4 regions of the Streptomyces sp. JW3 genome follow, and region 2 is predicted to be linked to each of the others. Evidence: riboswitches for the same ligand, from Rfam matches in the RefSeq annotation. Region 2 holds a riboswitch; each other region holds the start of a gene.

Region 1 (5,574 bases), on a different contig from region 2:
TCGGTGTCCGGGTCGTCGTACCAGTACTGCATGACGTCGTTGCCGGAGACGTCGGCGCGGTTGCCGGACGAGACGAACGTCGAGACGCCGGTCACGCCGGTGACCCCGCCGCCGCGCCGGTGCAGCCGGGAGAGCAGGGCGATGCCGATGGCGCCGGACTGGGCGAACAGCCCGATCCGGCCGGGGCGCGGCATCTCGGGGGCGAGGGAGGCGTTGAGCCGGACCCCGGGTGCGGTGTTGACGATCCCGAAGGCGTTGGGGCCGATGATGCGCATGCCGTACGCGCGCGCCTGCCGCACCAGGGCGCGCTGCCGGTCGCGCCCCTCGGGGCCGCTCTCGGCGTATCCGGCGGAGACCACGACCAGTCCCCGTACGCCGTGCCGCCCGCAGTCGGCGACGGCCTCGGGGACCTGCTCGGCGGGGACGGCGACGACCGCGAGGTCCACGGGTGCGTCGATCTCCTGTACGGAGCGGTGCGCGGGCACCCCGTCGAGTTCCGCGCGCTCCTTGTCGAAGGCGCGGTTCACCGCGTACAGCCGGCCGGTGAAGCCGGCGTTCCGGATGTTGTCGAGGACGGAGCGGCCCACGCCGCCGGGGGTGCGGCCGACGCCGACCACCGCGACGGAGCCGGGGGCGAGCAGCCGCCGTACCGAACGGCCCTCGGCGCGCTGCTCGCGCGCGTACTGCACGGCGAGCGAGCGGTCGGTGGGTTCGAGACCGAACTCCAGGCGGACCACGCCGTCCTCGAAGCTGCGCTTCTGGGTGTACCCGGCGTCCGTGAACACCTTGATCATCTTGGTGTTGGCGGGGAGCACCTCGGCGGCGAAGCGGCGGATGCCGCGCTCCCGGGCGACCGCGGCGATGTGCTCCAGGAGCGCGGAGGCGACCCCGCGGCCCTGGTGGGCGTCCTGGACCAGGAAGGCGACCTCGGCCTCGTCGGCCGGGGCGTGCGCGGGCGCGCCGTCGGGGCCGATCCGGTCGAAGCGGACGGTGGCGATGAACTCGCCGCCCACCGTGGCCGCGAGCCCCACCCGGTCCACGAAGTCGTGGTGGGTGAAGCGGTGCACGTCCTTGGCGGACAGCCGGGGGTAGGGCGCGAAGAAGCGGTAGTACTTCGACTCGTCCGAGACCTGCTCGTAGAAGCTGACCAGGCGCTCGGCGTCGGCGGCGGTGATGGGACGCACCCGCGCGGTGCCGCCGTCGCGCAGCACCACGTCCGCCTCCCAGTGGGCGGGGTACTCCTGCCGGTCCGGCACGGTCTCCATGAGGCCCAGCGTACGGCGCGGGTACGACAACGGCTCGGGGCCGACTGGGGCAGTCTGGGGGGACACCGTATGGAACACTGGTACCGATCACTGGTCTAGACAACCTTGGTGCAGACAACCGTGATCCAGACAACCCTGATCACCTGAAGGGCAGCAACACATGGCTGAGCGCCGCGTCAACGTCGGCTGGGCCGAGGGTCTCCACGCCCGCCCCGCCTCCATCTTCGTCCGAGCCGCCACGGCCACCGGCGTGCCGGTGACGATCGCCAAGGCCGACGGCACCCCCGTCAACGCGGCCTCCATGCTGGCCGTGCTGGGGCTGGGCGCCCAGGGCGGCGAGGAGGTCGTCCTGGCCTCGGACGCCGAGGGCGCGGACGCCGCGCTGGAGCGGCTGGCGAAGCTGGTCGCCGAGGGGCTCGAGGAGCTTCCGGAAACCGTCTGAGCCACCGCGCGCAACACGGTGAAGCCGTGCCGGCCCTTCGGGGCCGGCGCGGCTTCCGTATTTCCGCGCACGGACGCCGGGAATTCACCGGACCTCTGGCGAAAGCATCCGCCGGGTCACGACAAATAGGCAGCGGAAATAGACCCCGCCGAGGTCTCGCCGAATAGCTCCTCTTTGTATACGGCGGCCGTGTTAATGACGCAGGCTCGGCATGTTTACGGCACGTTGCGAGTTCCTCACACGCTCCGCGCGGTCGGCGGCCGCGGCGAAGCGCAGCCGGTGCGCGGCCGTGGACCGCTCGGTGTGCAGCGCGGTGAGCGACCGGGCCCGCTCGCCGTCGCCCCGGGCCACCGCGTCGACGATCGCACCGTGCTCCGCCCAGGTGTCCGCCGGGCTGGCCGGCGCCTCCACGGCGTACATCCAGGCGATCCGGTGCCGCAGCTGGGTCAGCGTGGTGGTCAGGGACGCGCTGCCGGCCGCCTGGGCGAGCGTCTCGTGGAACCAGCCGCCCAGCGAGCGCAGGTCGTCGCTGTTGCCCCGCCTGGCCCGCTCCTGGCCCAGCCGCACCAGGCCGCGCAGCACCTTCAGATGGGCCTCGCTGCGCCGCTGGGCGGCCCGGGCGGCGCCGAGCGGTTCCAGCAGCAGCCGCATCTCCAGCAGGTCGGCGGCCTCCTGCTCGGTCGGTTCGGCCACGCACGCGCCCGCGTGCCGCCGGGTCACCACGAAGCCCTCGGCCTCCAGGGTCCGCAGGGCCTCGCGCACCGGGACGCGGGAGACGCCGTAGCGGCGGGCGAGCAGTTCCTCGGTGAGCCGGCTGCCGCGCTCGTAGACACCGGCGACGATGTCGTCCCGGATCGCCGTGCATACCGAGTGCGCCGGAATACGCATGACCGACCTCCGCCTTAATCCCCGTGAAACGTCGACGATTGACGCGTGTTCAGTGACTCTATTGCAATGCGCCGCACTTTCCGATGGGGGGTCGGTTTCGGTGGCTGTTCTTGGGCTGTTTTTGGTCACCTTTAACGCCGAAAGCCCCGGCTCGGGGAGCCGGGGCTTTCGAAGGGGAGTGCGGGGTCAGACGGTGACGCCGTGGGAGCGGAGGTAGGCCACCGGGTCGATGTCCGAGCCGTACTCCGGGCCGGTGCGGGCCTCGAAGTGCAGGTGCGGTCCGGTGACGTTGCCGGTCGCGCCGGAGCGGGCGATCTGCTCGCCGGGGTCGACCGTCTGGCCGACCGAGACCCCGATGGACGACAGGTGGCCGTACTGCGTGTACGTCCCGTCGTGCATCTTGATCACGACCTGGTTGCCGTACGCGCCGCCCCAGCCGGCCTCGACGACGGTGCCGGCGCCGACCGCGTGGACGGTGGTGCCGGACGCGGCGTGGAAGTCGATGCCGGTGTGGGTGCCGGAGGACCACAGGCCGCTGCTGGCCCGGTAGGCGGTGGAGACGTAGGAGGCACTGATGGGCGCCACGTAGGTGGTCAGGCGCTCGCGCTCGGCCGCGCGGGCGGCGCGCTCCTTGGCCTCGCGGGCCTGCTCGGCGGCCTCGGCGGCCCGCTGCCGGGCGTCCGCCTCGGCCTGCTCCCGGGCGGCGGCGTCCTCGGCGGCCTGCCGCTGGGCGGCGGCCTGGGCGCCGACCTTCTCGGCCACCGAGTCGCCGAGGGTGATGACGGGGATGAGGCCGGTGTCCTCGGGGGACGGCTCGGCGGCCAGCGCGGGGGCCGCGAGGGTGCCCAGGACGCCGGTGGTGGTGAGGGTCGCGACACCCGCCGCGCGGACGGTGCTGCGGTGGATCCGGCCGGGACGACGGTGCTTCCCGGTGGCGCGCGTGAACGCCATGTAGAGGCTGGTCCTTTCCTTCCCTCTCGCCTACCGGGTTAGCTGACGGGTTCGGAGCAGGAAGGTCTCCTACGGGCCCCCTCGCTTCCGCGCGGGCGTCCGATTCACCCCAGGGACGGTGGGTCCCCGGCTCCCCTGGCTCGCGCCGTACGGGGACTCGGCGATGACTGTCCGGTGCCGCGGGTGCGGCGCACTGCCTGACGAACAGCCGGGGAGACGCTAAGCGGGCGTCCGTTCAAGACTCAAACGCAACAGGGTTTTTGTTGCTCATCCCACAGGGCAGACAGGCAACCTCTGTATTAAATTGCCCTATTCGGACATAGGGCGGCTCCGGTGACAGAACAGTCACCGGAGCCGCCCCGCGCGCGCGTGGCGCTACTCAGCGCTCACGACCGTGACTTCGCCGATGCCGAGCGCCTCGACGGGCGCCTTGATCTGCGCCGCGTCGCCCACCAGGACGGTCACCAGCCGGTCCACCGGGAAGGCGTTCACCACTGCCGCGGTGGCCTCCACCGTGCCGGTCGCGGCGAGCCGCTGGTACAGCGCCGCCTGGTAGTCGTCGGGCAGGTACTGCTCGACCTGGTCGGCCAGGGTGCCCGCGACAGCCGCCGCGGTCTCGTACTTCAGCGGCGCGACGCCCACCAGGTTCTGCACGGCGACGTCCCGCTCGGCGTCGGTGAGGCCGCCCTCGGCGAGCGTGCGCAGCACCTTCCACAGGTCGTCGAGGGCCGGCCCGGTGTTCGGGGTGTCGACCGAGCCGCTGATGGCGAGCATCGCGGCGCCGGTGCCGTCGGGCGCCGACCTCAGCACCTGCCCGAAGGACCGGACGCCGTAGGTGTAGCCCTTCTCCTCGCGCAGCACCCGGTCCAGGCGGGAGGTGAGGGTGCCGCCCAGGCAGTACGTGCCGAGCACCTGGGCGGGCCAGGCGCTGTCGTGCCGGTCCGGGCCGGTGCGGCCGATCAGCAGCTGCGTCTGCACCGAGCCGGGGCGGTCCACGATGACGACCCGGCCGGTGTCGTCGGCGGTCACCGGCGGCACCGGGCGCGGCTCGGCGGCCGAGCCGGTCCACGAGCCGAGGGTGTCGGCGAGCAGCGCGTCGAGGTCGACGCCGGTGAGGTCGCCGACCACCACGGCGGTGGCGGTGGCGGGGCGTACGTGCTTCTCGTAGAAGGCGCGGACGGCCGCCGAGTCGATGCCCGCCACCGTCTCCTCGGTGCCCTGGCGCGGGCGGGACATCCGGGAGTCCGCCGGGAACAGCTCCTTGGAGAGTTCCTTGGCGGCCCGGCGCGCGGGGTTGGCCAGCTCGTGCGGGATCTCGTCGAGCCGGTTGCGCACCAGGCGCTCGATCTCGCTGTCGGCGAACGCGGGCGCCCTGAGCGCGTCGGCGACCAGACCGAGCGCCTTGGCGAGGCGGGAGACGGGCACTTCGAGGCTGAGGCGGACGCCGGGGTGGTCGGCGTGCGCGTCCAGGGTGGCCCCGCAGCGCTCCAGTTCGGCGGCGAACTCCTCGGCGGTGTGCTTGTCGGTGCCCTCGGAGAAGGCCCGCGCCATGACGGTGGCGACACCGTCCAGGCCGGCCGGCTCGGCGTCCAGCGGCGCCCGCAGGAACACCTCGACGGCCACGACCTGCTGGCCGGGGCGGTCGCAGCGCAGCAGCGTCAGACCGTTGCCGAGGGTGCCGCGCTCGGGGGCCGGGAAGGCCCAGGGCCTGGGCTCGCCGGCCTGCGGCCGCGGGTGGAATTCCATGGTGGCCAGCTCGGTCACTTGGCCGCCTCCTCGTTCTCGTCGGTGGCGTCGTCGGCGTCGGCCGCCGGGGCGGTGGGCTCGTAGACGAGCACCGCGCGGTTGTCGGGGCGCAGGCGGGCCTTGGCGACCTCCTGGACCTCCTCCCGCGTCACCTCCAGGACCCGCTGTACGGCGGTCAGGGCGAGCTGCGGGTCGCCGAACAGGACGGCGTAGCGGCACAGTTCGTCGGCGCGTCCGGCGACCGTGCCGAGCCGGTCCAGCCACTCGCGCTCCAGCTGGGCC
Region 2 (5,574 bases):
GAGGCGCGCGCCAAGGAGCCCAACCGCCACCTCCTCGACTGACCCCCGCGACCGACTCGCCTCCCTGCGGCCGACTCGCCCCCTGTGGCCGACTCGCCTCCCTGCGGCCGACTCGCCCCCTGTGGCCGACTCGCCTCCCTGCGGCCGACTCGCCCCCTGCGGCCGACTCGCCCCCTGCGACCGACTCGCCTCCCTGCGGCCGACTCGCCTCCCTGTGGCCGACTCGCCCCCTGCGGCCGACTCGCCCCCGCGGCCGACTCGCCCCCTGTGGCCGACTCGCCCCTGTGGCCGACTCGCCTCCCTGCGGCCGACTCGCCTCCCCGCGGCCGACTCGCCTCCCTGCGGCCGACTCGCCCCCTGCGGCCGACTCGCCCCCGTGACCGACTCGCCCCCGCGACCGACGACTGACCCCGCACCGCCGATCGGCCCAACCCGTCCTGCGCCGCGCGCCCCCCGCGGGCACGCTGCCAGTGATCGACGACGCGGAGGTGGGCATGAGGGCAGCGGTACGCAGACGGGCGGCGGCGGCGCTGGTGGCGGCGGTGCTGGCCGTGGGGGCCGCCGCCGGATGCGGGCAGGAGTCCGGCCGGGCGATGGCGCGGGCGCTGCCCGCCGACGCGGAGTTCACCCACCCCGGTGTCCTGGTCAGCCGGGCCCAGCTGGACACCGTACGCAAGAACACCACCGCCGGGCGGCAGCCGTGGCTCAAGGCGTATCTGACCATGCGGGACAGCACGTACGGGTCGTACCGGCACACCGCGCGGCCGTTCGCCACCGTCCACTGCCCGGCCGGCGAGCAGGCCGGCCGGGGGTGCGAGGAGGAGCGCGAGGACGCCATCGCCGCGTACACGCAGGCCCTGCTGTTTGGGGTGACCGGCAAGCGGCAGCACGCGGTCAAGGCCCGGCAGATCATGGACGCCTGGTCCGGCAAGCTGAAGAAGCACACCGGGGCGAACGCCGGGCTCCAGGCCGGGTGGACCGCCTCCACCTGGGCGCGGGCCGCCGAGCTCGTCCGGCACACCCCGGGCGCCGGCTGGCCGGACGGCCGGGTGCGGCGGTTCGAGCGCATGCTGCGCACCGCGCACCTGCCCCGGCTGACCGAGGCGGTCCCCGACCACAACGGCAACTGGGACCTGATCGCCACCGACGGCGCGATCTCCGCCGCCGTCTTCCTGAACGACCACAAGACCTTCGACCACGCTCTGCGCCGCTTCCGGGACCGCGTCCCCGCCTACTTCTACCTGGAGAAGGACGGCAAGCTGCCGTTCACCCCGGCCGGCAGCAGCATCGCCACCCGCGAGCGGCTGGTCGCGTACTGGCACCAGCAGCAGACGTACAAGGACGGCGTCACCCAGGAGACCTGCCGCAACTTCGCGCACGTCGGCTACTCGGTCGCCGCCACCGCGCACATCGCCGAGACCGCCTGGCACCAGGGTGTCGACCTCTACGGCGAGGTCAAGGACCGGCTCAAGGCCACCCTCGCGCTGCACGCCCGGCAGCAGCAGGCGGACACGACGCCGAAGTGGCTGTGCGGCGGCGAGGTGGAACAGAACCTGGGGCCCGATCTGGAGGTCGCCCTCAACCACCTGGAGAACCGGCTCGGCGTCGCCGTGCCCGCCGCGCACAAGCTGGCCGCCCGCACCCGGCCGGCCGGCACCGACGACCTCTTCGTCTCCTGGGAGACCCTCACCCACGCCGAGAACCCCGGGCGCTGAGATACGTGTGTGCGGGCCGCCCCGAACATGGTCTATGCTGGTGACACACCGACGCGGGGTGGAGCAGCTCGGTAGCTCGCTGGGCTCATAACCCAGAGGTCGCAGGTTCAAATCCTGTCCCCGCTACTCAAGGCCGATGGCCGGGTCCCTTTCGAGGGTCCCGGCCATCGGTGCGTTCGGACTCCGCCATCGGTTGTCATCCGTACGGCCCCCCACCGCTCGCCGCCCGCCCCCGCGCCCGGAACCCTGGACGGGCGGGACGGGAAGCCGAGGCGGTGGTGGGAGGCGAGCGGTGCGGCCTGGTGACGTGGACGAGGGACCGTACGCCAGGGCCGGCGGCCGGCTGCCCGGCGACCCGGTGCCCGACCCGGGCCTCGGCGACGCCCCGGTGCCCGTACCGCCCGCCGGCGGCCGTCGGCGCCGCAGGTTCCGGCGCGGCGGCCGGACGACCCTGGTACGCCTGCTGCCCGTCCTGCTGATCGCCGTCGGCGCCATCTACGACCTGCTCACCCCCCGGTACTTCACCGCGGGCCCCCTGTACACCGCCGCGCCGCTGACCGCCGCCCCGCTCTACTCGCGGCGTGGCACCGTGCTCACCGGGGCGGTCACCGTGGCCGTCGTCATAGGGCTCCAGGTCGGCCTCGGCGTCGCGCACGAGGTCGACTCCATCACCGAGCTGGTCACCATCGCCGTGGTCGCGGTGCTCGCCGTCTTCGTCAACTCGCTGGTCCGCCGCAACGACGAACGGCTCGCCAGCGCCCGCGAGATCGCCGAGGCGGCCCAGCGCGCCGTACTGCCCGAGCCCGCCGAACGGCTCGGCGGCTTCGAGATCGCCGCCTGCTACGAGGCGGCGCAGGCGGACGCCTTCATCGGCGGCGACCTGTACGCGGTGCAGGACAGCCCGCGCGGCGTACGGATGATCGTCGGGGACGTACGGGGGAAGGGCATGGGCGCGGTCGCGGCCGTCGCCGTGGTGATCGGGGCGTTCCGGGAGGCCGCCGAGCAGGAGTCGACGCTGGAGGCGGTGGCCCAGCGGCTGGAGCGGGCGCTGGCCCGGGAGGGCACCCGGCGCGAGGGGCTGGACGCCTTCGAGGGGTTCACCACCGCCGTCCTCGTCGAACTCCCGCATGGCGACGGGGTGGTCCGCGTCGTCAACCGGGGCCATCCACCGCCCCTGCTCTGCTACGCCGACGGCAGCCTGCGCACCCTGAGCAGCCGGGACGCGGCGCTGCCGCTCGGCATGGGCGAGCTGGGCGTATGGCCGGACCGCGCGGAGGAGACCCCGTTCCCCGGCGGCGCCACCCTGCTGCTGTACACCGACGGCGTGACCGAGGCACGGGACGCCCGGGGCGAGTTCTACGATCCCCTCGCGCGGCTCGGCGGCCGGCGCTTCCGGCGCCCCGGGGACCTGCTGGACGTCCTCGCCGCGGACGTGCGGCGGCACTCCGGGGGCGGCATGGCGGACGACATGGCCCTGCTCGCCGTACGCCGGCCGGGGCACGGCGGTCACGAACGGTGACAGCGCGATCCCCCTCCGCATAACAACTGATATACCGTCAGGTTTAAAACCGGGCGCGGGGTGGTGGAGATGGGCACTGAGGGGCGGTCAACTCGCCCCGTTTTGGCCGGTCGTGCGGCCTTGGTTCCGGGTGGAAAGCTTAATGATCAAGAGGAACGGCTTGGAAAGAGTGGCCCGCTTCTATTAACGTTCGATAACGCAGCGCGGTCGTCCCAGCCGTCACAGAAGGCGGCTCCGTGCGCACGCGCCGAATCCCGTAAGGGAACCGGGGAACCACCACCTTGGGGTGAATCGGGCGTAAACGGTCGTGGAGACACGGCTCGTATACGCGCGTAGGAGACCTTCCCGCTCCGAACCCGTCAGCTAACCCGGTAGGCGGAGACGGAAGGAAAGGAGCACGCCCACGTGGCGTCCAACCGGCCTGCCCCCGAGGCCCCGCTCACGCCGAACCAGCCCGGCCCCGAAACCTTCGGCTACGGCGCCTTCCGCCCCGACGAGGGCCCGTTCGAGGAGTGGAACCCCACCGCGGACACCGTCCGTCCGGTGCGCGGCAAGCACCGGGTCGCCAAGCAGCGCGGCGGACTGGCCCGCAGCTCCACCGTCCTCGGCGTCGGTGTCATAGCCGCCGTCGGCGCCGGCGGCATGGCCAGCGCGCAGACCGGCAAGCCGCCGGTGTCGATCTCCATGCCCGATCTGCCGTCCGTCGGCTCGATCATCTCGGACGACGAGGAGCAGGCGGACGAGGGCTCGGCCACGCCGCTCAGCAGCATCGTCTCCGTCGCCACCGAGGACGACACCGAGCAGAGCGCCACCGCCGGCCAGGCGCTGGTCGGCCGGATCATGGCGCAGGCCGAGCAGCAGCAGAACCAGGTCGAGACGAAGGCCGCCGAAGAGGCCGCCGCGGCCGCCGAGAAGAAGGCCGCCGCGGCCGCCGCCGAGGCCGAGAAGGAAGCCGAGGCCAAGGCCGCCGCCGCCAAGAAGAAGGCGGAGGAGGCGGCCAAGAAGAAGGCCGAGGCGGAACGGCTCGCCGAGCTGGCCAAGCAGTACGCGCTGCCCACCTCCTCGTACACCATCACCTCCACCTTCGGGCAGGCCGGCGCCTACTGGTCCTCCGGCTACCACACCGGCCTCGACTTCGCCGCTCCCACCGGTACCCTCATCAAGGCCGTGCACACCGGCACCATCACCGAGGCGGGCTGGGCCGGTTCCTACGGCTACCGCACGATCCTCACCCTCGACGACGGCACCGAGCTGTGGTTCTGCCACCAGTCCTCGATCAGCGTCAGCGTCGGCCAGCAGGTCAACACGGGTGACGTCATCGGCCGGGTCGGCGCCACCGGCAACGTCACCGGCGCCCACCTCCACCTCGAGGTCCACCCGGACGGCGCCGCCTCCGGCATCGACCCGATGGCCTGGCTCCAGAGCAAGGGGCTCAATCCCTGATCGCCGGCCGCCTGGCCGCTGACCGCCGGGCGCGGTCGCGGACTCCGGTGGTCGCGGACTCCGGTGGTCCTGACGGCAACCCCCCGACGTCAGGGCTGCCGGTTCACGGACGGTGCGGGTGGAGGGCCGGGTGGGGCTGGTACGGCTGGTACGGGGGCCAGGGCAGCGCCACCGGGACCGGCGGCGCCGTGGTCCGGGCCGCGTGGTCCAGTGCCGGGCGGGCCGTCTCCCGGCGGCGCCACAGCTCGTGCAGCAGCTCCCGCTCCCGTACCGCGAAGTCGGCGCCCGCCCGGCCGCGGTGCGCCCGGTGCCGCAGGAACGCCAGTTCGGTAGCGGACGCCTGGTACTCCGCCACCGTCCGGGCCGCAGCCTTCCCGGCGTGCCGGCGGGCGTGGGCGCGGGCCAGGCGCCGGGCCCGCATCGAGCCGAGCGCGTACGGCTCCGCCGGGGCCAGCCAGCCGGCCGCCGCGTAGATGGGCAGCTCGGCGCGCACGGTGGCCAGTTCACGGTGCCGGGACCAGACGGCCAGCCAGGTCAGCAGGCCGAACACCGGGACCATGAACGCCGCGTACACGGCGAAGAAGCCGTACTCGCCGAGCGCCGAGGAGCCGTTCCACAGCGCGTGTGTGCCCATCGCGAGCAGCAGACCGGACAGCGGGAACAGAACGCGCCGGGCCCGGCGGTCCTCGCCGCGCAGCGCCGCGAGGCCGAAGCCGAGGCCGGTGAGCACCGTGAACAGCGGGTGCGCGAACGGCGACATGACGATCCGGACGAAGAACGTCGCCGCGGTGACGGAGGCGATGCCGCTGTCGCCGGTGAGCCGGTCGGTGCCGAACGCGTTGCCCAGGTAGAGGATGTTCTCGGTGAACGCGAAGCCGGTGGCGGTGACGCCGGCGA
Region 3 (5,574 bases), on a different contig from region 2:
TACGCCCACCGCGTATCACCGGTTTCCGGGAACTCAGCCGTCCCGCTCGGCGGTCCCCCGCCCCGCCGTCTCACGCCACCGCCGAGATCCGCATCCTGATGTCGTCCGCCGACAGCGTGCCCTTGGCTGTCACGTGGTCGCCGGAGGACTCACCGCGCAGCCGGCGCCCGAACCACGGCACCAGGTACTCCCGCGCCCACTGCACGTCGTCCCGGCGGATCTCGAGGGTGCCGCGCGGCGGCAGCGGCGGCCAGGGCTGTTCCGGGTCGGCCGGCACCGGCAGGCCGAGCACCTGGCCGGCCCGGAGCGCCACCCGGGTGTGCCCCTCGGGCGAGAGGTGCAGCCGGTCGGTGTCCCAGGCGCGGCGGTCCTGGATGCTGCGCAGCGACCACAGGTCGAGCACCGGGCAGCCGTAGCGGTCGGCGACGGCCCGCACATGCCCGTTGTACGTGGCGATCTTGCCCCGCAGGTGTTTGAGGACGGGCACCCGGCGGGTGTCGAAGCCGGTGGTCACCATGACGGTGCCGGCCGTGGCGGTGAGCGCGGCGACCGCCCGCTCGAACCGCTCGGCCAGCTCGTCCGGGTCGGTGCCGGGCCGGATGATGTCGTTGCCGCCCGCGCAGAAGGAGACCAGGTCCGGTGCGAGCCGGGCCGCCCTGGGCACCTGGTCCGCCACGATCTGGTCGAGCAGCTTCCCGCGTACGGCGAGGTTGGTGTACGTGAAGTCGCCCTCGGGCCGCCGGTCCGCGAGCAGGACGGCGAAGCGGTCGGCCCAGCCGACGAACGCCCCGTCGGGGCCGGGGTCGCCGACCCCCTCGGTGAAGCTGTCCCCCACCGCCACGTACGACCCGATCACTGCCTTGCCGGCACTCTTCTCACTTCTCGAATCGTCTGCCACGTCGACCCATGATTCACCTTGGATTGTGACCTACGCGACCGTAGGACGGGGTTGACGAGCGGTGAGAAAGGCCACTTCTAAAGTGTTGGCCAATTCCGGAATAAGTGAGCGCCGTTCCACAGGTCACCCACACCGAAGGCCGGACCCGGGGATCGGGGTCCGGCCTTCGGTGAGCACGGGGCTGGGGCAGCCGGCGTCAGACGGAGACGCCCTGCGACCGCAGGTAGGCGAGCGGGTCGATGTCCGAGCCGTAGTCCGGCGTGGTGCGGATCTCGAAATGCAGGTGCGGGCCGGTCACGTTGCCGGTGGCACCGGAGAGGCCGAGCTGCTGTCCCGCCGTCACCGCGTCGCCGCTGGAGACGGAGAGCGCGGACAGGTGGGCGTACTGGGCGTAGTGGCCGTCGGCGAGCTTGATGACGACCTGGTTGCCGTACGCGCCGCCCCAGCCGGCCGTGACGACGGTGCCCGCGCCGACGGCCTTCACCGAGGTGCCGGTCGGGACGACGAAGTCGGTGCCGGTGTGGTAGCCGCTGGACCACATGCTGCCGGACTGGTGGTACGGGGTGCCCTCGGTGGCGCCGTCGACGGGGGCGACGAAGCCGGTGGCCGCGGTGGAGGTGTCCGCCGCGGGCTGCGCCGTCGTCTTCTTCTCGGCCGTGGCGGACGCCTCGGCCCCGGCGCCGAGGGTGAGCTTCAGGCCGGGGCGGATCAGCGAGGGATCCGAGCCGACGGCGGCGCGGTTGTCCTCGTAGAGCTTCTTCCAGCCGCCGCTGACGTGCTGCGCGTCGGCGATCTTCGCCAGCGAGTCACCGGCGCGCACGGTGTAGGTCTGCGCGGTTTTCGCGGAGTCGGACTGGGCGGCGGGGGCGGCGTGCGCGCCGGCCGCTCCGACGAGCGGCAGGGCGAGTGCGGCGCCGCCGGTCGTGGCGACGGCGAGCGTGCGGGTCAGACGCTGGGTCCTGGTACGGCGGTGCTTACCCTTCGCGGGCATGACGAATTCCTCTCCGGCGCCTGCGAGGTGAGCTGTCGGGTGCGGGCTGGAGCTGCCCGGCCGCGCCGGAAAAGGCGCGGCTTTACCCCTAGCCGTCCCGGGAACCGGAACAGGCGGTTTTACCTGTGGGTCCCCCGCTCCTGCCGAACACGGGTGGTGAGTGGGTGGGGTCTCCGGGCGGCGGCAGGATTAGGCGTCCGTCCGGATCGGTGGTGAACGTAAGTGACGGGAACACGCGTGGACAAGCCGATGCCGGCCCGTAGTTCGCACTGTGCGGGAATGGCCGACCAATTCCCGGTCACTCTCCGTGGATTAAGGATCTTCACCCTTCAGCGAAAACCCTTTGAGAGCACGTCGATTACGTGCGCATGGCGAAAGGCTTCTCGTCACCACCAGGTACGGATATGACGCTGCTCACGCGCCTTCGCTCATATACCGCTGGATCGGGGCACGTTAAAGGAAAACGAACTATTCGTATCCATTGGGACTTAACGGTCAGATCGATCGTGTGGACGCCCGGCTCGGCGGCACGGTCGGCACCCTGTTCAGTCCGGTCCCGGGGCGGTCCGCGGGACCTCGGAACACGGCCGGGTCCGGGCGGGGTCATGCCGTATCGTCGGTCCGTGCGGACCGCCGAGCCGCGGCGGTGTGCGCGACCGTGAGGAGCCTCCATGACGCAACAGGTCCCGTCGACCGAGCCGGAGCTGGCCGGGGTACGTAACTTCCGTGACGTCGGCGGGCTGCCGGCCACCGACGGACGGCGGGTGCGGTTCGGCGTGCTGTTCCGCAGCGGCCACCTCGCCCACGCGACCGCCGAGGACGCGGCGTTCCTCGCCGGCCTGGGCCTGCACACCGTCTTCGACTTCCGCAACGCGGCCGACCAGAAGCTCGAAGGCCCCGACGTGACCCTGCCGGGCGTGCGCAATGTGAACCTGCCGCTGTCCGACCCCGCCGACGGCGCCGAGTTCTGGAAGATGGTCCGCGACGGCGACCTCGACCAGCTGCGCGAGATCCTCGATGGCGGCAAGGGCGCGGACCGGATGATCGCCTCGTACCGTTCGATCATCACGGACCGCACCGCCGAGCACTCCCGGGTGCTGCACGCGCTGGCCGAGGACAGCGTCCCGGCCCTGATGCACTGCGCGGCCGGCAAGGACCGCGCGGGGCTGTCCATCGCGGTGACGCTGCTCGCGCTGGGCGTCGAGCGGGACGCGATCGTCGAGGACTACCTGAAGTCCAACGAGAAGCACCGCCGGTACAAGGTGAAGCGCAGCGGCACCTCGGAGTCGGCCTACTCCGCCGAGGTCATGGAGTTGCTGAGCCCTCTGTTCGACGCGCGTGCCGAGTATCTGACGGCCGCGTTCGAGACCGTCGAGCGGACCTGGGGCGGCGTCGACGCCTACCTGGAGCGGGGGCTGCGGATCACCCCCGGGACCCGGGAACGGCTGCGCGACCGCCTGCTCGACTGAGACACCTCGCGCGGACTGGGACCCTCGCGCGGGACGTCACTTCGCGCCCACCTCGAAGAGCAAGTACACGAAGGCCGCGAAGACATGGCCCACGGCGATGTAGATGATGAGCCGCACCCACAGGGCGCGGGGGAACTTCTCCTCGATGTCGCTCATGGTGTGACTCCGTCGGTGGGGCCCAGGCACAGCGCGGCCGTGGGGCTCTGGAGCAGGGTGTGGACGAACAGCAGCTCGACCCCGTCGGGATCCTGGGCCGCGATGCGGTGCGGGGTCAGCGAGTCGAAGTGCGCGCTGTCCCCGCGGGTGAGCAGCTGAGTGGTGTCGCCGAGCCGCAGCCGCAGCCGCCCGCCGAGCACGTACAGCCACTCCTCGCCGGGGTGCACGCGCACGATGTCGCCCTGGGAGCCGTACGGCACCTGGACTCTGAGGGCCTGCATGCCGCGGCCGGACGCGCCGGCCGGCCAGTACGTCCAGCCGCCCGCGGCGATCGGTTCCGTGTCGGCGGCGCGGACCACGGCGTCCCGTTCGGCGGCCGTCTCACCGAGCAGGTCCGAGACGGTCGTAGCGTAGATACGGGCCAGCGCCAGCAGCATGGGCAGTGAGGGCTGGCGCTGTCCGGTCTCCAGCCGGGAGAGGTGGGCCGGGGAGAGTCCGGCGGCGCGGGCCGCGGCCTCCAGGGTGAGGGAGGCGCGGCGGCGCAGCGCGCGGAGCTGGGGAGCGACGGCGGTCAGATCCGCCGCCGGCTCGGTGTCCGAGGGGCCCGAGGCTTCCGAAGGGCTCATGCCTTCCATTCAGCCGCACCTTTGCCTGTGGGACAACTTTTTTGCCCCACAGGCAAAAGACCGCCTCAGCGGTGTGCCACCGCCTGCTTCACCAGCGTCTTGCCGAAGTCCCACATCAGTCCGCCGCCGCTGTGCGCGTCGTCCATCACCTCGGTGAAGGCGTCCACGAACCGGTCCACCTCCCGCTCCCCCACGATCAGCGGCGGGATGAGCTTGATGACCTCCAGGTGGTCGCCCGAGACCTGGGTGAGGATGCGGTGCCGCTGGAGCAGCGGCACCACCACCATCTGCGCGAACAGGCCCTTGCGGGCGGCCTGGAGCATGGTCCAGCGGCTGCGCAGCTTCAGTGACCTGGGCCGGCCGAACTCGATGCCGACCATCAGCCCCCGGCCGCGTACGTCGGCGAGCAGCTCGTACTTGTCGATGAGGGCGGCGAGCCGGGAGCGCAGCAGGTCACCGGTGGTCCGGGCGTTCTCGACGATCCGTTCGTCGGCCATCACGTGCAGGACGGCCAGCCCGGCCGCCATGGCCTGCGCGTTGGCGCCGAAGCTGGCCGAGTGGACCAGCACCCGGTCCATCGAGGAGTAGACCTTCTTGAAGATCCAGTCCTTGCCGAGGGTGGCGCCCACCGGCACGTATCCGCCGGACAGCGCCTTGGCCACGCACACCAGGTCCGGCTCGACGCCGGCCTCGTGCTGGTAGGCGTAGAAGGTGCCGGTGCGGCCGAGGCCGGTCTGCACCTCGTCGGCGATGAGCAGCGCCTTGTGCCGGTGCAGCAGTTCCTGGGCGGCGCGCAGATAGCCGGGCGGCGCCTCGTGCACGCCCTTGCCCTGGATGGGTTCGACGATCAGGGCGGCGACGTCGCCCTTCTTCAGCTCGCGGGCGAGCGCGTCGAGGTCGCCGAGCGGCACCGGGGTGTCCGGCAGCAGCGGCGCGAAGCCGTCCCGGAAGCCGCCCTCGCCGTTGACCGACAGGGAGCCGGTGGTCAGCCCGTGGAAGGCGTGGTCGCAGTACAGGACGCGCGGCCGGCCGGTGGCGAACCGGGCGAACTTCAGCGCGGTCTCCACCGCCTCCGTGCCGCTGTTGCCGAAGAACACCCGGTCCAGGTGCGGGCTGTGGGAGAGCAGCTTCTCGGCGAGCAGGCCGGGCAGCGGCTGGCAGTCGAAGCGGGTCAGGTCGGCGAGCGAGGCGTCGAGGACGTCGTGCAGCGCTTCGCGCACGACCGGGTGGTGACGGCCGAGGCCCATCACCCCGAAGCCGGCCAGCATGTCGAGGTAGTCGGCACCGGCCGCGTCGAAGAAGTACGCGCCCTCGGCGCGCTCGTAGACCTTGTCGAAGCCGATGGTGCGCAGCATGCGCGGAAGCTGGTGGTTGAGGTGCCGGGTGTGCAGCTCGTACCGCTCGGCCCCGCGCTCGGCCAAGAGCGCGCCGAGG
Region 4 (5,574 bases), on a different contig from region 2:
TGCCGTCGACGGTCACGGAGGTGGTGTCGTCGACCGCCTTCAGGGCCTCCTCGGCGAGGTCGCCGGGCGTGGCCGGCACCTCCTCCGCCCGACCGTCCGGGCCGGCGGCGTCGGTGGTGTCGGCAGTCGAGTGGTAGACCTCGCCGGACTTGCTGTCGTAGCCCCAGACGTCCTTGCCGTCGTGGATCAGGCTGTACTCGGCGGCGTCCTGGAGCAGCGACACCTTCTGCCGGTCGGGGCCGTCGGCCGCGACGCGCAGCGTGTGCGTGCCCGAGGCCAGCTCCGTCAGCTTCGTGGTCGGGTCCGCGGCGGAACCGTCGTCCGCGCCGCCGCTGCCGCCGGAGGGCGTGGCACCGGACAGCAGGCCGCTCTCCAGACCCCCGAGGTCCGGCAGGCCGAGGTCGGTGCTGATCTTGACCGTGCCGGACAGCTGCTGCGTGTCCGACGCGGCGATCTTCTCCACCAGCTGCTGCGCCGTGATGTCGGGCAGGTCGGGGTCCCCGGAGTCGGCGAGCGCGGGAACCAGTCCGATGGTGGCCGCCGCGACGCCCATCACCGTGACCGGGACGACGTACCGCGCGGCCCTGCGGCGACGCGCCCCGCGCTCCTCGGCATCGGTATCGGTATCGGTATCGGTTCCGGATTCGTACGGTGTCATGTGCCCTACCTCCGTCGTCGCCGGCGGCTGTCCGTGACCTCGCCCCGTCACCCTGAAGTCCACCTTGAGCCGCCATTCTCACCCGAATCGGTGAGGATGTGTGGTTTTCCGTGATGACCATCTGACCAAATCGGCCACCGGGATGCGTCAGACCGCAGGCTCAACTCCGTGTACTGCTGCGGTATGACACGCGACGACGGGACACACCCCGACCCGTAGGGGACGGGGCGTCAGCCGGCCCGGTGCACGACCGCGTCGCACAGCTCCACCAGCGCCGTCTTCGCGTCGCACGCCCGCAGCGGGGCCAGTGCCGCGCGGGCCTCCTCCGCGTAGCGGACGGTGTCCCGCCGGGCCTGCTCCAGGGCGGGGTGGGCGCGCAGCAGGCGCAGCGCCTCGGCGTGCCGGTCGTCGTCGGTGAGGTCGGAGGCGAGCAGTTCGCACAGGGCGAGGTCCTCGGCCAGCCCCAGCCGGGCGGCGCGCTCGCGCAGCCGCAGCACCGGGAGGGTCGCGATGCCCTCGCGCAGGTCGGTGCCGGGGGTCTTGCCCGACTCGTCGGAGTCGGAGGCGATGTCCAGCACGTCGTCCGCGAGCTGGAAGGCGACGCCGAGCCGCTCGCCGTACTGGGTGAGGACGTCGACGACCGTCTCGTCGGCGCCGGACATCATCGCGCCGAACCGGCAGGAGACCGCCACCAGCGAGCCGGTCTTGCCGCCCAGCACATCCAGGTAGTGCTCGACCGGATCCCGGCCGTCCTGCGGTCCCGCGGTCTCCAGGATCTGGCCGGTGACCAGCCGCTCGAACGCCAGGGCCTGCACCCGGACCGCCTCCGGGCCGAGATCGGCGAGGATCTGCGAGGCCCGCGCGAAGAGGAAGTCGCCGGTCAGCACGGCGACCGAGTTGCCCCAGCGGGTGTTGGCGCTGGGCACCCCGCGGCGCACCGCGGCCTCGTCCATCACGTCGTCGTGGTAGAGCGTGGCGAGGTGGGTCAGCTCGACGACGACGGCGGAGGGCACGATGCCCGGGGCGTGGCGGTCGCCGAACTGGGCCGCGAGCATCACCAGCAGCGGCCGGAACCGCTTGCCGCCGGCCCGCACCAGGTGCTGGGCGGCCTCCGTGATGAAGGGCACCTCGCTCTTGGTTGCCTCCAGCAGTCCTTCCTCGACTGCCGCCATTCCGGCTTGGACATCGGCTTCCAGAGCCTGGTCCCGCACGCTCAGCCCGAACGGCCCGACGACGGTCACGAGGGGTCTCCTGTCTGCTGGTGTCTACTCGCGGTTACACGGCTGGTCGATAGGTCGCTGCCATCACTCAAGTCAGCGTATCCGGTCACCTTTCGATCACCGATAGCGCCCACCGTTACAGGCCGGTCGGTATCAGATCATGAACTGTATGTTTTTGATCAGGCGATATGAGCGGACATAGAGAGACATCACGGATCCCACCACCCCTCCCAACGTCGTGCGACCCGGGAACGTCACCCATTCGACCCATGGACCTCCGTTCCCACTTTCGGGCGAGTGACGCGGGCCGCCCCGCCACCGCTGCCCCATAAAGCACGAGTTGGCCTTATTGCCCGATTTGCCTTACTTGTCGACGCCAGTGACTTGACTCACGCCGCCGACCGGTCGCGCGGCACCGCCCGCGCAGCGTCCATCCCTTTGCCCCGTAAGCCAGTTGACCCTTGCCTTCAGCAAAGGATCAAGCACCCCAAATGCCTCAGACCAAGGTCAACATGCACGTTAGGTGATTCCGGCACTTGTTCCGGACATGTGCTGTCGCATACGTTCCCGGCCTGTCGAGCGGACGCCGAATCCTGCCACCGCCCGACGCACCCACATCCGACTCATTCACGGCAGGAGCGGGGGACCCAGGTAAGTCGCCGCGCCGGTCCACCGGACCGGGGCGGCTCGGGGTGAAGCCGGGCCCGACAGGGCACGGCCGGGCACCTTTCCGCCCGAACCCGACAGCTCACCTCGCAGGCGTATGGAGAGGACCGCACCATGCCTGCAAAGGGCCTCCGGCACGCCGCCGGGACCAACCGACTCGTCCGCAAGCTCGCCCTCGCCGGGGCCGGCGCGGCCGTGCTCGCACTGCCGATCGCCGGCGCCACCAGCGCGTCCGCCGCCACTCCGGCCGCCGACTCGACCACGGCGACCACCACGGCCGCGATGACCGCGGCGAACGGCTACAGCAACAACCTCGACGGCTGGATCCGCCAGTCGCTCGACATCATGGCCGACAAGGGCATCCCGGGCACGTACAACGGCATCTACCGCAACATCATGCGGGAGTCGTCCGGCAACCAGTTCGCCATCAACAACTGGGACATCAACGCCATCAACGGCACCCCGTCCAAGGGCCTGCTCCAGGTCATCCAGCCCACCTTCGACGCCTACCACGTCGACGGCACCTCCTGGGACCTGTACGACCCGGTCGCCAACATCACCGCCGCCTGCAACTACGCGGCCGACCGGTACGGCTCGATGGACAACGTCTTCAGCGCGTACTGAGCCCCGGCGCGTGACGGAAGCACGCGTCACCTGAACAGTCGTTCGAGGACGACGGCCACGCCGTCGTCCTCGTTCGACGTGGTGACCTCGTCGGCGACCGCCCGCAGTTCCGGGTGGGCGCCGGCCATCGCGACGCCGTGCGCCGCCCACAGGAACATCGGGATGTCGTTGGGCATGTCCCCGAAGGCGACGGTCCGCTCCGGGCTCAGCCCCAGGTGCTCCGCCGCCAGCGCCAGACCGGTCGCCTTGGTGACGCCGCTGGGCTGGAGCTCGACCGTCCCCGGCCCCGACATGGTGACCGTGGCGAGCGAGCCGACCACCGCGCGGGCCGTCGTCGCCAGCTCGTCGTCGGACAGCCAGGGGTGGCGCAGCAGCACCTTGCTGATGGGTGCCGCCCACAGGTCGTCGCGCCGGTCCACCCGCACCGCGGGCAGCGTCGGGTGCGGCATCAGGTACCCGGGCTCGATCAGCGTGAGCCCCGCCACCCCGTCCTGGTCGACGGCCGCGTGCACCTGGCCCACCTCGGCCTCGATCTTGCCGAGCGCGGTCTCGGCCAGCTCCCGGTCCAGGGTGACCGACCACAGCAGCCGGTCCGCGCCGGCGTCGTACACCTGCGCGCCCTGGCCGCACACCGCGAGCCCGCCGCAGCCGAGGCCGCCGAGCAGCGGGCGCACTCTCGGCGCCGGGCGGCCCGTCACCACCAGGTGGTGCGCCCCGGCCGCGGCCACCCGGCCGAGCGCGACGAGCGACCGCTCGGAGACGGTGTCGTCGCCGCGCAGCAGCGTTCCGTCTAGATCGGTGGCGACGAGTGCGTATGCGGTGGGGTCCATGATCAGAGAATACGGACATCGCGCGCCCCCGACTCACCCTCGGCCGCCACTCGTTCACCGGTCCACATGTCCGAAAGCTGACGCATCACCGGCTAAAGGCAGTTAAAGCGCTGTGCGCCGGTTGGCAACAACATGCTCCGCTCTCTACCCTCCGCGCGGCCCCAGGGGTACCGTCCTTCTGTTCAGGGGGACTTGATCGGGGGGTCGGGTTGAGCAGCGGACGCATTCGTGTGCTGAGGCCGGGGGAACTGGGCGAGGGCCAACGGGAGCACTGGCGCGAGCTGCGCGCCAAGTCGCACGCCCCTCGCAACCCCTTCATGGAACCGGAGTTCACCGAGACCGTGGGCCGGGTCCGGCCGCGGGCGCGGGTGGCGGTGCTCTACGCCGGCGGCGAACCGGCCGGTTTCCTGCCGTACGAGCGCGGCCCGCTGGGGCAGGGCCGGGCCATCGGTCTCGGGGTCTCGGACTGCCAGGGAGCGGTACTGCGCCAGGGCCCGCTTCCGGACACCCGCCGGCTGCTGCGCGCCTGCGGGCTGTCGAGCTTCGCCTTCGACAACCTGGAGGCGGACCAGGCACTGTTCACGCCGTACGCCGCCCAGGAGTACGCCTCGCACGTCATCGACGTCGCCAACGGCTACCCGGCGTACGAGAGCGAGCTGCGCGCCCGGTCGCCGAAGTTCCTCAAGACCACCCTGGCCAAGGAGCGCCGGCTCGGCCGCCAGGTCGGGGACGTGCGCTTCGTGTTCGACGAGCGCGACCCGGCCGCGCTGCGCACGCTGATGGCGTGGAAGTCGGCGCAGTACCGCCGGACCGGCCGCCGGGACCGGTTCGCGCAGCGCTGGATCACCGAACTCGTCGGCCGGCTCGCCGCCACCCGCACCCCGGAGTGCGCCGGCACGCTGTCCGTCCTCTACGCCGCCGGCCGGCCGGTCGCCGCCCACTTCGGGCTGCGCTCGTCGACCGTCCTGGCCTGCTGGTTCCCGGCGTACGACGTGGCGGTCGGGAAGTACTCGCCGGGCCTGGTGCTGCATCTGCGGATGGCCGAGGCCGCCGCCGCCGAGGGCATCGGCCTGCTGGACATGGGGCGCGGCGCGGCCGAGTACAAGGACTCGCTGAAGACGGGCGAGCTGCCCGTGTACGAGGGCGCGGTGACGCGCTGGGGGGCGGGCGCCGCGCTGTACTGGCTCGGCCGCGAGCCCGCGCGCCGGGCGCACGGCTTCGTCCGCGACCGGCCGCGGCTGGCCTCGCTGGCGGCACGGACGCTGCGCGGCGCGGCGCGGCTGCGGCGCACATAGACGACCGAGGACCGACGACCGAGGACCGAGGACCGAGGGGGGATGCGTGTGTTCGGGACAGGGCGGGCCCTACGGGGGACGGCACGGGAGACCGCGGAACGAGAGACCGCGGAACGGGAGATAGCGAACTTCCTGCGCATCGGGCCGGTGCAGGTGGCCGAGCTGGAGCTCGGGGACGGCGCGGCCGCGGGGCCGTCGCTCAGACCGGGGCCGGGGAGCCCGCCGGTCACCGCGGGCGAGGTGTTCGTGCTGGTCCGGCGGGCGGGACGGCCGGTCGGCAC

What was found. A riboswitch is a leader RNA that binds a small molecule or an ion and turns the genes downstream of it on or off. The one in region 2 is predicted to bind cyclic di-AMP.
Region 1: linked by a shared signal. The riboswitch ahead of ACTT8P_RS06315 (M23 family metallopeptidase) and the one ahead of ACTT8P_RS29795 (M23 family metallopeptidase) in region 2 are both predicted to bind cyclic di-AMP.
Region 3: linked by a shared signal. The riboswitch ahead of ACTT8P_RS16960 (LysM peptidoglycan-binding domain-containing M23 family metallopeptidase) and the one ahead of ACTT8P_RS29795 (M23 family metallopeptidase) in region 2 are both predicted to bind cyclic di-AMP.
Region 4: linked by a shared signal. The riboswitch ahead of ACTT8P_RS04865 (transglycosylase SLT domain-containing protein) and the one ahead of ACTT8P_RS29795 (M23 family metallopeptidase) in region 2 are both predicted to bind cyclic di-AMP.

Annotation. Positions count from the first base shown of each region.
Region 1 is NZ_JBQOUX010000009.1:48,622-54,195, reverse strand. Features, by position in the region: gene ACTT8P_RS06330 (bifunctional acetate--CoA ligase family protein/GNAT family N-acetyltransferase) at 1-1,265, opposite strand, end outside; gene ACTT8P_RS06325 (HPr family phosphocarrier protein) at 1,426-1,707, shown strand; gene ACTT8P_RS06320 (GntR family transcriptional regulator) at 1,900-2,595, opposite strand; gene ACTT8P_RS06315 (M23 family metallopeptidase) at 2,782-3,546, opposite strand; cyclic di-AMP (ydaO/yuaA leader) riboswitch at 3,559-3,719, opposite strand; gene ACTT8P_RS06310 (M16 family metallopeptidase) at 3,922-5,310, opposite strand; gene ACTT8P_RS06305 (M16 family metallopeptidase) at 5,307-5,574, opposite strand, start outside.
Region 2 is NZ_JBQOUX010000097.1:7,287-12,860, forward strand. Features, by position in the region: gene ACTT8P_RS29775 (dihydrofolate reductase family protein) at 1-42, shown strand, start outside; gene ACTT8P_RS29780 (alginate lyase family protein) at 495-1,715, shown strand; tRNA gene ACTT8P_RS29785 (tRNA-Met) at 1,768-1,841, shown strand; gene ACTT8P_RS29790 (PP2C family protein-serine/threonine phosphatase) at 2,008-3,234, shown strand; cyclic di-AMP (ydaO/yuaA leader) riboswitch at 3,470-3,627, shown strand; gene ACTT8P_RS29795 (M23 family metallopeptidase) at 3,640-4,677, shown strand; gene ACTT8P_RS29800 (PrsW family intramembrane metalloprotease) at 4,781-5,574, opposite strand, start outside.
Region 3 is NZ_JBQOUX010000036.1:48,145-53,718, forward strand. Features, by position in the region: gene ACTT8P_RS16955 (SGNH/GDSL hydrolase family protein) at 71-856, opposite strand; gene ACTT8P_RS16960 (LysM peptidoglycan-binding domain-containing M23 family metallopeptidase) at 1,095-1,889, opposite strand; cyclic di-AMP (ydaO/yuaA leader) riboswitch at 1,894-2,055, opposite strand; gene ACTT8P_RS16965 (tyrosine-protein phosphatase) at 2,561-3,358, shown strand; gene ACTT8P_RS16970 (DUF6126 family protein) at 3,395-3,514, opposite strand; gene ACTT8P_RS16975 (helix-turn-helix domain-containing protein) at 3,511-4,140, opposite strand; gene ACTT8P_RS16980 (aspartate aminotransferase family protein) at 4,206-5,574, opposite strand, start outside.
Region 4 is NZ_JBQOUX010000007.1:95-5,668, reverse strand. Features, by position in the region: gene ACTT8P_RS04875 (LolA family protein) at 1-658, opposite strand, end outside; gene ACTT8P_RS04870 (polyprenyl synthetase family protein) at 889-1,899, opposite strand; cyclic di-AMP (ydaO/yuaA leader) riboswitch at 2,488-2,654, shown strand; gene ACTT8P_RS04865 (transglycosylase SLT domain-containing protein) at 2,659-3,168, shown strand; gene ACTT8P_RS04860 (HAD family hydrolase) at 3,195-3,998, opposite strand; gene ACTT8P_RS04855 (GNAT family N-acetyltransferase) at 4,229-5,293, shown strand; partial or broken gene ACTT8P_RS04850 (hypothetical protein) at 5,336-5,574, shown strand, end outside.